DNA from 2 places in the Alteromonas sp. genome. Region 2 is predicted to be linked to the other one. Evidence: riboswitches for the same ligand, from Rfam matches in the RefSeq annotation. Region 2 holds a riboswitch; the other holds the start of a gene.

Region 1 (6,562 bases), on a different contig from region 2:
CCTTATCTGTTGAAACTTTCTGCTTTCTTTGAAGACAAAAAGTATCCTGAAACAGTAAGTGTTGCTGAAGTGCTTGTTAACATGTTCCCTGAGAATCCAACTTACTGGGTTCAGTTGGGCAGCTTCTACATGATGGTTGAACGTTTTGATAAAGCTGTACAAACTCTGGATATCGCTTACACGGCGGGTTATCTCGAGAAAGACAGCCAAATCAAACAGCTTGCTTCTCTGTATGCAAATGCGGGTAATCCACATAAGTCTGCTGAACTACTGTCTAAGTATGTTAAGAGCGGCCTGCTGAAGAAAGATGCGGAGATGTATGCAAACATCGCCAACTCTTATCACCAGGCGAAGGACTATAAAGATGCGGCCAGTTATTACGGCAAAGCTGCAGAAGTCGATAGTGATCCTGAATATTATCGTAAGCAGGGTACTTTGTTACTCGTAGCTGAAGATTATAAAGGTGCTATCAAAGCTCTGAACAATGCTCTGGAACGTGGTGCTGAAGATCCCGCTAAGATTCACTTCTCATTAATGGAAGCGAACTTCTATATCGGTAACTACAAAGCAGCTTACGACCACATTCAGATTGCTAAGAAAGATAAGTCTTTACGCAGAAATGCGATGGCGTGGGAACCTTATATTAAAGATAAGGCTAAAAACCGCGGCATTAAGATTTAATGCTTAATTAGAATTAAAAAACCCTGCGACAGCAGGGTTTTTTGTTTTCAGTACTTCTCATTTTAATTTTCATATCTGGCTCACAACCTGATTTCAAACCTGACCACCGTCATGCCCCGACGACAGAAGTTGTTCACACCGGCGTCTGAGATCATTAACCATCTCTTTCTTACCTTGCAGGCCTGTGCGGTCCGCTAACTGCTTCAAAGACTCCCCTGCAGACAAATTGCGAAGTATTGATGCTAATTCGATATCAGAGTCGGAATGGGCTTTATCAGCCAGTTGGGTTAAATAATTCAGCGAGGAATAAAGATGATCGATACTCCGGCTGCCTTCAACGAACTGGCGAACCCTCAATAAATGGCGCTTACGCAGAAGCGGGGGGAGCTCATTGTTTTCTTCCAGTGCCAAAAGCTGATCGATGGCTTCTTCTGCCCTCTGAGAGACCGGATTGACGACCAGTGCACTGATCAATCCTGATGCTTTGTCCGGTTTACTGCCCCGTTTTACAATTGTAAAACCATTAGTTACCCAGAATCTCAATAACTGGTCATCAGCACCAAACGATGATGTGAGCAAATCAGCACCTCCAGTCTGGCAGGTGAAAACAATTTGCTTGAGTAATTTTGACCCGAGACCTTTTGACTGCCAGTCAGGACTTACTGCAATGCGGTTAATCCGCCTTATTTTCATGGATGCAAAATTAGCATCAGTGCTCATCAAAGCCAGACTCTGTGCCGTCAGATGACCCTTTACACGACGTTTTCCTTCTGCAATATGCTCCGTGAGGGCTACCGGCGCAATGCTGCCTTCATGCTCTACTACTGCGGCAGCAATAATCTTGCCTTTCACAGTAAGAAGGTGGAAGTTGTTTTGAGGAGAGTCTGTCAGTCTTAACATGTCATCGGGACTACTCTGGTAATGCGCAACAGTAAGCATTTCCAGTACCTGGCGGAGTGTAGACGGTTGCATGTCTTTTGCCTGCAGGACACGGTGCTCCGGTGAAACAGGTTCCCGCGGGTCGCCCGGTTCTTCATGGCTCAGCGGTTGTCTGAATGTCAGGTTCGATACCAGAGTTTCCAACTGGTCGCCTCCGCGCCATCGTACAGGCTCTGACAGCTTTCTCACCGGAATATTGTGAGGCTGGAGAAACTTGGTTCTGAATCCTTGTCCACTGCCTTCATAACCGTCTGTAGTAGAGCTTAAGATAACAAACGCAGGTGTTGATAATAAGCGCTGTAGCAGCGGCAGTGGCAGCGCTGCAGCTTCGTCTATGACAAGAACATCAATGTTATCTTCGGATAACAGCGGGTTGTCCGTAGCCATCCACTGCGCTCTGTTTCCGCTTTCGCATTCCGAGGACGCGAGTAATCCTGAGACAGAGGCTTGCGAATACGCTGTAACAGCTACATTTAACTCCAGTTTCAGAAAGTGGGCGATAATTTTACCGGATAAAAATGACTTTCCTCTGCCTCTGGCTGCCTCAATACAAACACACTTGTAAGTGCTGCAGTCATCCTGCGTGATCTTGTCAAACACCTTCTGCTGGGTAGCGGTCAGTCTGTCAGACTCAGATATGCGGGAAACTTCCACAGCCTGCGGGGAGGGCAAGTACACGCTGTCCCGGCTGACCATGCCCGTCTCCGGAGTGTCTGTTAAAGGGCGCAGAATCTTATCTATATATACACTGCTATTCAGTGTTTGTCCGTAGCTTAAAAAATAGGGGCGGGTAACCGACGGATGAGAGTGCCAGGTATCTGATGGCGGTGTCAGAAGTATTAGTGTTCCGGATACTTTTACTGTACCGGCCAGAGCCGTCAGCACAGATGGCCTGAATTGCTCAGAGAAGTCGATGATGACAATGTCATACTCACTGCCTAAACACTGCCGGTACAAATTGAGTGGCGTGGTCTTCGCTATCCTGGTCTTTGCTATATCAGCAAGCCTGGCGTTAAGTTCGCCGGCAATGCAAAAAGAAATATCTTCAGGCAGTGATGAGAGTATGTCTTCAACTGTGGTGGCATGGTGATGCTTATCGCCATGGATCACTAGTCTTTGCCGGTGATAATCGCTGGTATTACAAAACAAGGGTGCTGTAAGCCAGTCAGTCACAGTTGTCTGAGCCATTTGATATCATTTCACGTATAATCCAGCCGCTATTTTATCTATTGTTTACGAGGAATTCGAATGCGCTTTTTATCCCGCCGGCTTGTCATGCCCAATGATCTTAACTACGCCAATGCTTTATTTGGTGGCCGGGCGATGGAATGGATTGACGAGGAAGCGGCAATTTTCGCGATTTGTCAGCTGGAAACAAATTGTCTGGTCACTAAGCATATTGGTGAAATCACGTTTGAATCCCCGGCATTACAGGGCGATATCGTGGAGTTTGGTCTGGAAACTAAATCGGTGGGGCGTACGTCGATTACGGTAACATGTCTGGTGAGAAACAAAGCGACCAAGAAAACCATATGTCTCGCTGATGATATTGTTTTTGTAACTCTCGATCCGGATTCCCGTACTCCGACGCCCCATGGTAAAACGATGGAGATATTGAAAGAACAAACAGAGGCTGAAATCCGCAGCCTGAATCTGAATGCAGAATAAACGGTTAAAGCCGCCTGCTCACAAGTTCTGATGCGGGTAAGCGGCACTGATCATAGATATCAGGCCGCTGAAACCCGCCAGCTCGTCACGATCTCTTCCAGCATCTCACTTTGCACCTTAGTCAGCGTATCCTGACTGTATTCAGGTGTTTCCTGTGAATTCAGCAGATTGAATGCGATGGTATGACACAGTGTGATCTGACCCGTCAGGCTGTCAGAATTTCCATTTTCGTCGTTGCTGCACAGTTTCCACAATTGCTGATTCACTGCACTGTTAAAACCCCATCTCAGTAACATTAATGATGTGGCACCATACAGGCAAACGCCGTATTCATCATTGATACGGTTAAGGAAAACGTCAAATGAAGCGCTTTCATCCCAGTGAGTGACTGCGCCGTCGGAAAACAGACATTCGTCGTGAAAAATTAGAAACAGGGATAACGTGCCAAACAGTAAAAGCTGTTTGACCTGCTCAGTTTGGTCTTCGTTTAAGCGGTTGAAACCGAACAGGCGCTGAAAGATAGTCAGGCTCAGCAGCATCGCATCAGTGAGCAGGTTAACTTTTTCAAACCGGCATTGAGAGGTTAGCAACTGCTGCGCTGCGAAAATTACAGCAAGATTCCGGATATTGCCTAGCCCGAGATTCCGGCCGATTGCCTGTTCAAGATTTTTGGGTACAGAGCCATAAACCGCTCTGCTGGCCTTGCTCATAACGTGGGCCTGAAAAATTGGATCTTTTTCAATCAGTGAGACCACATCTGCCAGCGTCATTGTTTCACAGTCCATATTCAGCAGAGTCTGAATTGAATTGGGCAGGGGAGGCAGGTTCTCCACCACATTAATGAGATTACCGTTACCTTTTTGAAAACGCAGGCGGTTGCCAAGCTGGCGTAGCTGTCCTGCACTGATCCCGGCATGTTCCTTAAAACTGCGCTCAAAGGATCGGCGGTCAGAGAAGCCAAGGTGGGCGGCGGTGTCTTCCGTTTTTTCGCCACTGAGTAACCGGTGACATGACTGGTCATGAATGTACTCTTTGAGTAATGCGCTGAAAGAAATGGACTCTTGCCTTAACTGGCGACGAAACGCGGACTCCGTTTGACCTAGTTGCGTTGCTACCCATTCCGAACGGATCCTTGCCGGGCTCGGGGCTTTGAGAAATGCTTCTTTAACCTGCTGCTTTAACGGCAAATCATTGCTGGTGTCGAGGTTTCCCGCCAGCATTTTTTTAATCGACTGAGAATAGTAAAATGATGCCTGTTTACACCATTTATTATCGAAAACAAGGCATACAACAACTCCCTCATGTCTGATATCACCGCTGCTGACCGGCCTTAATAAGCTGACCGGTTGTTCGCCGGATGGCGGTAAGGTGACCGTTGTGAAGTCGAATTTTCTGCCGGCCAGGTGACGGCACAAAGCGAGGAGGAAATAACAGCGGAATTCGGTAAGAACAGGATGTGATGATGGCTGAAACCGGAGACAGGTTTCATTTCCGTCAGTTTTTACTGTCAGTGCCGCACTGTTACCCAGAATATAGTGGTAGTGTTTTCCCAGTACATGGAGTGCGTCATCAATATGCTTACTGGCCGTGAGATACACCACCAGATTACTCATTTTGTTGAAATCAAAATAGCCAATCAGGGAGCGGCCAATTGTCTCATATTCGTTGGCAGGACAAAGAGAGTGAAGAATAGACGCCAGTCCGTCATCGTCCATTTTCTCATTTTCTATTTGTGTGACGCTTTCGAGCATCGTTGTGTCATATTCGTTATCAAGTCCGTTATCCCTTCTCAGACTCAATAAAGCGCGGATGACTGCCGACCAGAAAAAACCGTGATACTGCACGTTTGCTCCCTATACCGGATCCCTTCAGTCAAGGATATAAGAATTACCTGTGGCTTGACAGAAAAAGGGTGAATTTTGTGTTGGTACAAATTTGTACCGGATTTCGTTCAGAAGTGTCCTTTTTTACTTGCGGGCCTCTCCCTATCATTACAACCGTCGACTCATTGGTGGAAACGTCACTTCCACAGAGTAGATTCGCCAAACCTGTCGTGAGGCAGGGACGGAAAGCCACGGGTCTTATACCGCCATAAGACAGCCGGGTTGCAGTGAAGTTGTTTAACTATTTTCAGGCACACACTGCTCAAGGAACATAAATGAAATTTAGCATCAAAACTGCAGCCCTGCTAACCGGCTTCTGTGCGGCATTCACGGCTAACGCCAACATTATCAGCAGCTACGATATCGACTTCGCTGCCCAGACTCTGACTGCACATCAACAAAGCGGCACGTCTAACTACGGAACCTGGACAAACAATGGCAGTGTACTGAACCTGCGCGAAAACAGCTGGTTCACACTGAACCTGGATGATGCTTTCGGGATCCAGAGCCTGGATTTAGATAATTCTGCTTCAGATATTTTGTTGTCATTTGAATTTCGTATGACGCCGGGCAACAACAATACTAATGCAAACCCTTACTCTGAGATTGGCGGGATCTGGCTGGCAGATTTCTCTGCCGGTGAACAGAATAACGATGCCAGCCGCACGTTTGCTCTGGGTGGCACACAGAATTTCGGTCTGGATGACTTTACTTATACCAACGAACCAGCCTGGGAAACCTTCTCTATTACTCTGGATGATTACATGTCAGGACTTATTACCGACATCGTATTCATTAACGATTGTGATGCAGCCAGTGGTTGTGGAGATATGAAGGTTCGCTTCCGGAATGCCTCTATTACAGAAGTCAGTGAGCCAACCGCCATGTCACTGATCCTTCTGGGAATAGGGTTTATGGGATGGCGCACAAGACGCCAGAATCAGAAGGTCGCCTGATCTTCATTGCCCGCCACGTCACATCGCGGGCTTTTTTATTGCTTTTTCGGGGCTGCCGGCAACTTGACTAAGTCACTGAAGTTGTTAGACTGCCCTCGCTTAATTTGCGGACTCCGCAATAAGCATTAGGCCAAGGGGTGCCGTCTTTACGGCTGAGATCCATTCCATGGGAACCCTTAAACCTGATCCGGATAATACCGGCGTAGGGATGGTGATAAAAGCAATCTGAAAACCTCAATACCTGCCGTAAAGCCGGATCTTTTTGATGATTAAAGAGATCCTAATGAAAAAAAACGCAATTCTTCTCGCACTACTTGCACTTCCTGCCTTTGCTGATGACACTGCAGACATCGAACGTATTACCGTCAGTGGTGATTTCCGCACAGCGACTCTCGATCAACTCAGTGCCAGCGCTTCTGTGTTATCAGGCAACCG
Region 2 (6,562 bases):
ACTGGCCGGGTATGTGGTGAATTACATCGGCGGTAACTGGAGTTCCACGATTCAGACTGTGTTGGTGGTACTGTCTCTGGCACTGCTCATCACAATGGTCCTGTCGAACAGTTTCCGGACGCGGATAAAAGTATTTATCACCAAGCACTTCTTTGCCAACCAGTTTGATTACCGGGTTGAATGGGTGAAGCTGACTCAGGCTCTGTCTTCGTCAGAAGCTGATGCAGCGCCGGATGTTTATGGCAATGCATTGCGGGGTGTGCTGGGTGCCATCAACTATGAAAACGGCACACTGGTGAAAGCCACCGGTATCGATTTTGACGTGGTGGCCAGTGTAAACAGCGAAGGAATATCGGCAGACGAAATTAAGATCCTTAAGCAACTTATGCCATTCTGTCAGCAAACCAACTGGCTGGTTGATGTGGATGAGTACGCATCAAAGCCCTTTGAATACAATGGCTTGCTGCTGGACAGAGAAGCGCTGAAAGGTTGTCGCTTTCAACTGGCACTGCCACTGTTAAATTCAGAACAAATTTGGGGCTTTGCCCTGCTAAAAACAAAAGACAGTGAGGCACTGACACTGAACTGGGAAGTCCGCGATTATCTTAACGCTGTGACTGAACAGGTTGGTACATACTTACTACACCATGAAGCCGCTAACGCTGTGGCAGAGAACGCGCAATTTGCTGCTTTCAACCGGATGTCAGCATTTGTACTTCACGATTTAAAAAATGTGATGGCGCAAATCGACCTCATTTTGTGTAATGCCGAACAGCACAAACATAACCCTGAGTTTATTGAAGATACCTTTGAAACCCTGCATTATACTAAGGCGCGCATGGATAAAATGCTGCGTCAGCTCACCGAGAAAAAGGTCGATGAGCCCGGCGTGTTCTCAGCGCACACACTCTCTGATTTAACCGGCAAGCTGATAGAAACCCGTTGTCAGTCACTCAAACCGGTACCTGAACTGGTGGTGGAAAGTGAAGAAAAGGTAGTGGTCGATCCTGAGAAATTCAGTAATGTGATGTACCATCTTATCAGTAATGCGCAGCAAGCCACCGGCGATGACGGTTTTGTCCGTATCACGCTGGAAAGTGACCTGGCCGGTCAGCGCCAGATTGTGCGGATTGAAGACAATGGCTGTGGCATGGATGAAGCATTTATTGAACAACGGTTGTTTAAGCCGTTTGATACCACAAAAGGTAACGCGGGCATGGGTATCGGTGCCTATGACGCAAAAAATTATATGCAGTCTATTGGCGGCAAATTGTCGGTAGAAAGCGAAACAGGAAAGGGAAGTTGTTTTACCCTGGTGTTCCCGCTGGATTAACAGATTTCATTTCCCATAATTCATATTTACTAATGGAAACGTGCGAATGACGGATACGATTCTTGTTGTCGATGACGATCTCGGCATCCAGAAACAGTTAAAATGGAGCTTTACTGACTACAATGTGGTATTTGCAGATGACAGAACCTCTGCGATTGCCCAGTTACGTCGTCATGAACCCAAAGTAGTGACTCTGGACCTGGGTCTGCCACCTGATCCTGCTAATGCCTCTGAGGGGCTGAAAACCCTTGAAGAAATCATGGCACTGGCACCGCGGACCAAAGTGATTGTTGTCACCGGCAATAACGATAAAGAGAATGCGCTGAAGGCAATCGATCTCGGGGCTTACGATTTTTATCAGAAGCCCATCGACTCCGATACTATCAAGCTGCTGGTCAACCGCGCCCTGAATCTGGCTAATCTGGAACATCAGAACCGTATTCTGGCGAAAGCCCGTCCTGCCATGGGACGTATTATTGGTAATTCAGAGGCAATTCAGGCTGTTATGCGCAAGGCCGAAAAAATTGCCGGCACCGATATCAGTACGTTATTACAGGGCGAAAGTGGTACTGGTAAAGAAGTGTTTGCCAGAAGTATTCACGAACACAGCCCGCGTAAAGACAAGCCTTTTGTCGCGATTAACTGTGCGTCGATTCCTGAAAACTTGCTGGAAAGTGAATTATTCGGTTACGAAAAAGGTGCATTTACCGGGGCCAATAAAACGACTCTGGGTAAAATCGAAACGGCCCAGGGCGGCACACTGTTTCTTGATGAAATCGGTGATATGCCTATTGGCCTGCAAGCTAAAATGCTTCGTTTCCTGCAGGAGCGGGTGATTGAACGGGTAGGCGGCCGGACAGAAATTCCGGTGGATATCCGCGTGATCTGTGCAACCCACAGAGATTTGCAACAGATGGTGGCGAATGAAACTTTCCGGGAGGATTTATATTACCGTGTGGGCGAAATTCCTATCTTTATTCCGCCACTGCGTGACCGCGACCAGGACATCATTCTGCTTGCCCGTACATTCCTGAATACATACCGGGAAGAGTTCGGTGCTAAAGCCAAGAGCTTCTCTGATACCGCCATTCAGGCCATGTTGAATCATAAATGGCCCGGTAATATCCGTGAAATGCAGAATAAGCTGAAGTCTGCCGTCATTATGGCTGAAGGCTCTGTGGTGCAGGCCGAAGATCTGGGCCTTATGGCGCCCCGGGGAGACAACGAACCGGAAACGCTGAATTTGCGGGAAGTCCGTGAGATGGCGGAAAGCCGTGCTATCAGACGGGCCTATCAGACAGCCGATAAAAATATGTCAAAGACTGCAGAGTTACTGGGTGTGACCCGGCCGACCTTGTATTCTCTTATCGACAAATACCATATGGAAGATATTAAAACCGGCGTGTAACCCCGCCGGTTATTCCATTGGCCACTCAATACTGGCCAGATTGTTCAGGGACGTTTTTATCTGCACATCAGTGAGTGAGAACTTCCCTTCCAGCGGAGAGGGCGGCAGAACATTGTCGCTTTCTTTGCAGGCTTCAATGGCGCCCACCCAACAGTCTCTTTGGGATATTTTCGCTGCGTACAGGCAATAATCCATCACCGCGAAGGTTTTTACCCAGTCCATTTCATAAGGATTTCTGCGGCACAGAGGCATTGCACAAAACCCCACGCTGCAAGTGGCGTTGATCACCACATCATCAGGTAAGTGAAAACGCTTCTGACGCACCGCCTCAATAAGTCTGTCAGCCAGTTCCACCATATCATTACGGTTGGCGTTGCGGCACACCGCCAGAAATTCTTCGCCACCCCAGCGGATAAGCAAATCTGTCTGCCTGAATACTTCTTTTAAGATACCGGTAAATTGTACCAGGAAGCGGTCACCGGCAAGGTGTCCGTATTCATCATTGATTTGCTTAAAGTGGTCTATATCAATTAAAAAGCAGAGTAAGTCATGATTCGGCGGAAAGATTTCACCTTTAAGACTGGCATAGTGATGCTGCACCCGGCTGATCTCACCCGGCAACTGGGCTGAGAGGAAGTTGCGGTTATACAAGCCTGTGAGTGCATCACGCATGCTGACCTGCTCCAGCGCATGATAAGCTTCTTCCAGCTGTTGATTTTTCTGCTCCAGTTCGGTGGTCCGGTTGCGGACTTCCAGTGCCAGCCGCTGATTTTGCCGGTACTGGTTATAACGGCTCCACAGCAAAAAAAGAAACAGCAAGAGGGACACCAGGCTACCCAGCGATAACATACTTTCCAGGTTATGCTGACGCACCTGAGCCAGTTCAACAGTGCGGTTTTTCTCCTGAATCTCGAAATCCCTTGCCTGACGTTCCATCTCCACTTTGGCTTTCAGCTTCTCAAAGTAGATCGCCTGCTCCGTGTCCATCTGGTGTTCCAGCCTGGCGATGGTTTCGTCAACAGAAGTGAAAAAGGCAGGAGGCAGCACGTCCAGACGGGGGGCGATGTCATTATCGGCAGTCTGGTGCGCAATAAACCGGGCGACGGTGGTTTCCCGGCTGGCGGCGTAAGCCTGCAAATCTTCCTGCCTGACCGTCCCCTGGGCACTAAGCAGCGAGGGAAATAATCCAAGCAGTGTAATCAAACTGCCTGACAGATAACTTTTCATCTTCATCCTGTTCAGAAAAAGTAAAACCGGGGAGCACAGTGACACCGTGCTCCCGTTGTTGCGTATTGGCGCGCTTTGCATTCCATGCAAACGCCTGCACCCGGCCGCCACCTTGTGGTATGTCTGTCAGGGTGTTTTATTTGTCAGTAAAGGCCTGATGTCTTCACTGCTTTGATTTTCTATCCATATTCTGATGAGTCTGGAACGGCAGATCCCTGTTTCTGCCGACAACTTTCCAAGCTTCTCAATTGCGTCTTCAGATAATGTAAATGTAGCACGTCGCATGGGACCGCAAGGTGTAATGTTGTCTTTGTTAGCAGAGTCCGTTGCCGGATAGATCTGCCTGATAACATGTTTACCTGCTGCGTAAGCCAGTGCATCGTCAATAAATTCATCAACGCTCACCGGCTCAACAGGTTTAGCTGACGGCGTGGATTTTTTGAGGCTGCACAGACTCATAAGATTTCCCCTCTCTCCGCGACAGAAGTTCTTCAATGATATTGCGAATTTCTGCTGATGCTTTTCCGTCCGGCTCACTTTCCATGACTGACTGGCCAGACTCTTCAGAATCGTCATACATATTGCGGCTGTATGTCACTGAGTCCAGTACCGGTACTTCAAATGAACGACAGACATCTTTTGCTTCCAGGATCCTGCTGCCCAGCGAAGGTAGAGAAGGGCACTGGGTAATTACAAAAGCAGCATTCATGTCGGGATTCACCATTTTGCAGGTTGAAAGAATATCTTCCATATGGGGAACCGTTTTCAGATCCCGCCGTTTGGGACGTAACGGAATAAGAATGTGGTCAGCCACTGCCATCGAGGAGCGCAGCGCAAGGTTATCCTGTCCGCCACAATCAATGACTACGTAATCGTAGTGCTCGCGCAGGCTCAGTAATTCGTTGCGGATCTTGCCGTACAACTGCACACAGTTAATCGACGGCAATTTATCATTAGCTTTGCGTTCCTGAATCCAGTCTGAGGTAGTGCGCTGCGGATCGCAGTCGACCATCAGCACACTGGCATTTTTTTCAGTTCTCAGATAAACAGCGATATTTTGTGCAAGGCAGCTTTTGCCACTGCCGCCTTTCTCGCCACCAACCAAAACGATCATCGTTCGTTCCTCAACTTTTGATCCGTCATCACGGATAAACGGTTAACGAATGTGACTGAAAAAGTGAACATGAGCCGGATTAAGGACTATGCTTGTTCGGTAACCCCGCTATCATTATCTGTAATCAGATGGCAGACCGGAGGCTTTGCGTCACGGGCTTTCGCACCGCTTTGCCTTTTTCAACAGTACATTTTCGGGTAAGCGGCGGGGATGCCATGGCTTACCGGTAATCAGGATACTAGTTAAAACAAACGGTGTGCGCCGCATGCCTCACGATATTTAAGAATAAAAAAATATACCTGTCAGACCAGGTGGCCGGTGGCGACTAAAGGGCTGCAGGACTTTAAAACCCGTGGTTCACCCGTGTAAATCATTCTAATTCAAGTTATATCTGTTAATATGCCAACACATGGTGTTATTGAAAACTATACCCGCAAATAAGGAGAAGGGAGTGGTAAAAACATCCCTGTTGAGTTTGTTTCTGCTGGCATTCAGCACAGTCAGTTTCGGGCAGAATAATGCAATGGATGAAGCGTTTGATTCATTCAGTCATCTCTATGAAGAACGTTTCGGCCAGATCAGGGCATGCATGAACCCCACATTTCAGCGTTTCAGTGTGTGTTCTCCTGCTCTTCGTAACGATGGCAATGCGCCGTATATTCTGCATCACGGAAAACCTGTCGATACAGTGGTTGTTCTGCTTCACGGATTGAGCGATTCGCCGTTTTATATGTCTGGCATTGCACGGGCACTGCATGATAAAGGTTACAACGTTATTGTGCCTTTAAACGTAGGACACGGCCAACTGGATGCCAGCGACGAAATGAGCGACAGCAAGCTTGCAGAACGCTGGGGTGCACACCTGAATGACGTTATGGCGCTGGCACCGCAACTTGGAAAGCACGTTTATCTGGGCGGTTTTTCCACCGGCGGCGCGCTCTCTGTTCAGCATTATTTGCATCACCCTGACAACATTGACGGCCTGATGTTATTTTCCGGTGCTCTGGCACTCGACAGCGGCGTAGAGCGGTTATCCGGGATCTGGGGAATTCAGTGGGTCGCCAGGTTTCTTGACGGTCACTATGAAACACAGGGCCCGAATCCTTATAAATATCCCACCATTGCCAGTTTTTCCGGACTTGAACTGATGGAAGTGATTGATGATGTGAGAGACCAGTTTGAACAGGGGAAAACTGTAGACGTACCGGTATTTGCCGCGCATTCTCAGGCAGACACCACTACGCCCATTACAGGTATTGAAGATTTAATGTCGCGGGCAACCACGAAAACCAATACCTTTTTCATCATCGATGAGAGTTACAAGTTATGCCATGCTGATGTGGTGGTGAATAAGAAAATGCTCAGTGATATGCATTTCGATAAATCCGGTGTGGATTTACGTGATCCCTGTGCAGCTCCCGGCGCAAATCCGCTGTTCCGCCAGATGATTATGATGCTGGGCAGCTTTATGGATGAAGCG

Evidence for each region. Region 2 has a riboswitch for cyclic di-GMP ahead of AC4PME_RS00145 (AAA family ATPase). Riboswitches for the same ligand answer to the same signal wherever they lie in the genome.
Region 1: another riboswitch for cyclic di-GMP. It lies ahead of AC4PME_RS02850 (hypothetical protein); the one in region 2 lies ahead of AC4PME_RS00145 (AAA family ATPase).

The regions. Positions count from the first base shown of each region.
Region 1 is NZ_CFHOXV010000002.1:273,719-280,280, forward strand. Features, by position in the region: gene AC4PME_RS02830 (tetratricopeptide repeat protein) at 1-681, shown strand, start outside; gene AC4PME_RS02835 (tRNA(Met) cytidine acetyltransferase TmcA domain-containing protein) at 775-2,808, opposite strand; gene AC4PME_RS02840 (acyl-CoA thioesterase) at 2,869-3,288, shown strand; gene AC4PME_RS02845 (helix-turn-helix domain-containing protein) at 3,348-5,132, opposite strand; cyclic di-GMP riboswitch class I at 5,320-5,401, shown strand; gene AC4PME_RS02850 (hypothetical protein) at 5,447-6,127, shown strand; TPP riboswitch at 6,251-6,353, shown strand; gene AC4PME_RS02855 (TonB-dependent receptor) at 6,411-6,562, shown strand, end outside.
Region 2 is NZ_CFHOXV010000001.1:33,549-40,110, reverse strand. Features, by position in the region: gene prsK (XrtA/PEP-CTERM system histidine kinase PrsK) at 1-1,333, shown strand, start outside; gene prsR (PEP-CTERM-box response regulator transcription factor) at 1,380-2,741, shown strand; gene AC4PME_RS00155 (GGDEF domain-containing protein) at 2,751-3,968, opposite strand; gene AC4PME_RS00150 (ribbon-helix-helix domain-containing protein) at 4,095-4,427, opposite strand; gene AC4PME_RS00145 (AAA family ATPase) at 4,387-5,082, opposite strand; cyclic di-GMP riboswitch class I at 5,178-5,267, opposite strand; gene AC4PME_RS00140 (alpha/beta hydrolase) at 5,534-6,562, shown strand, end outside.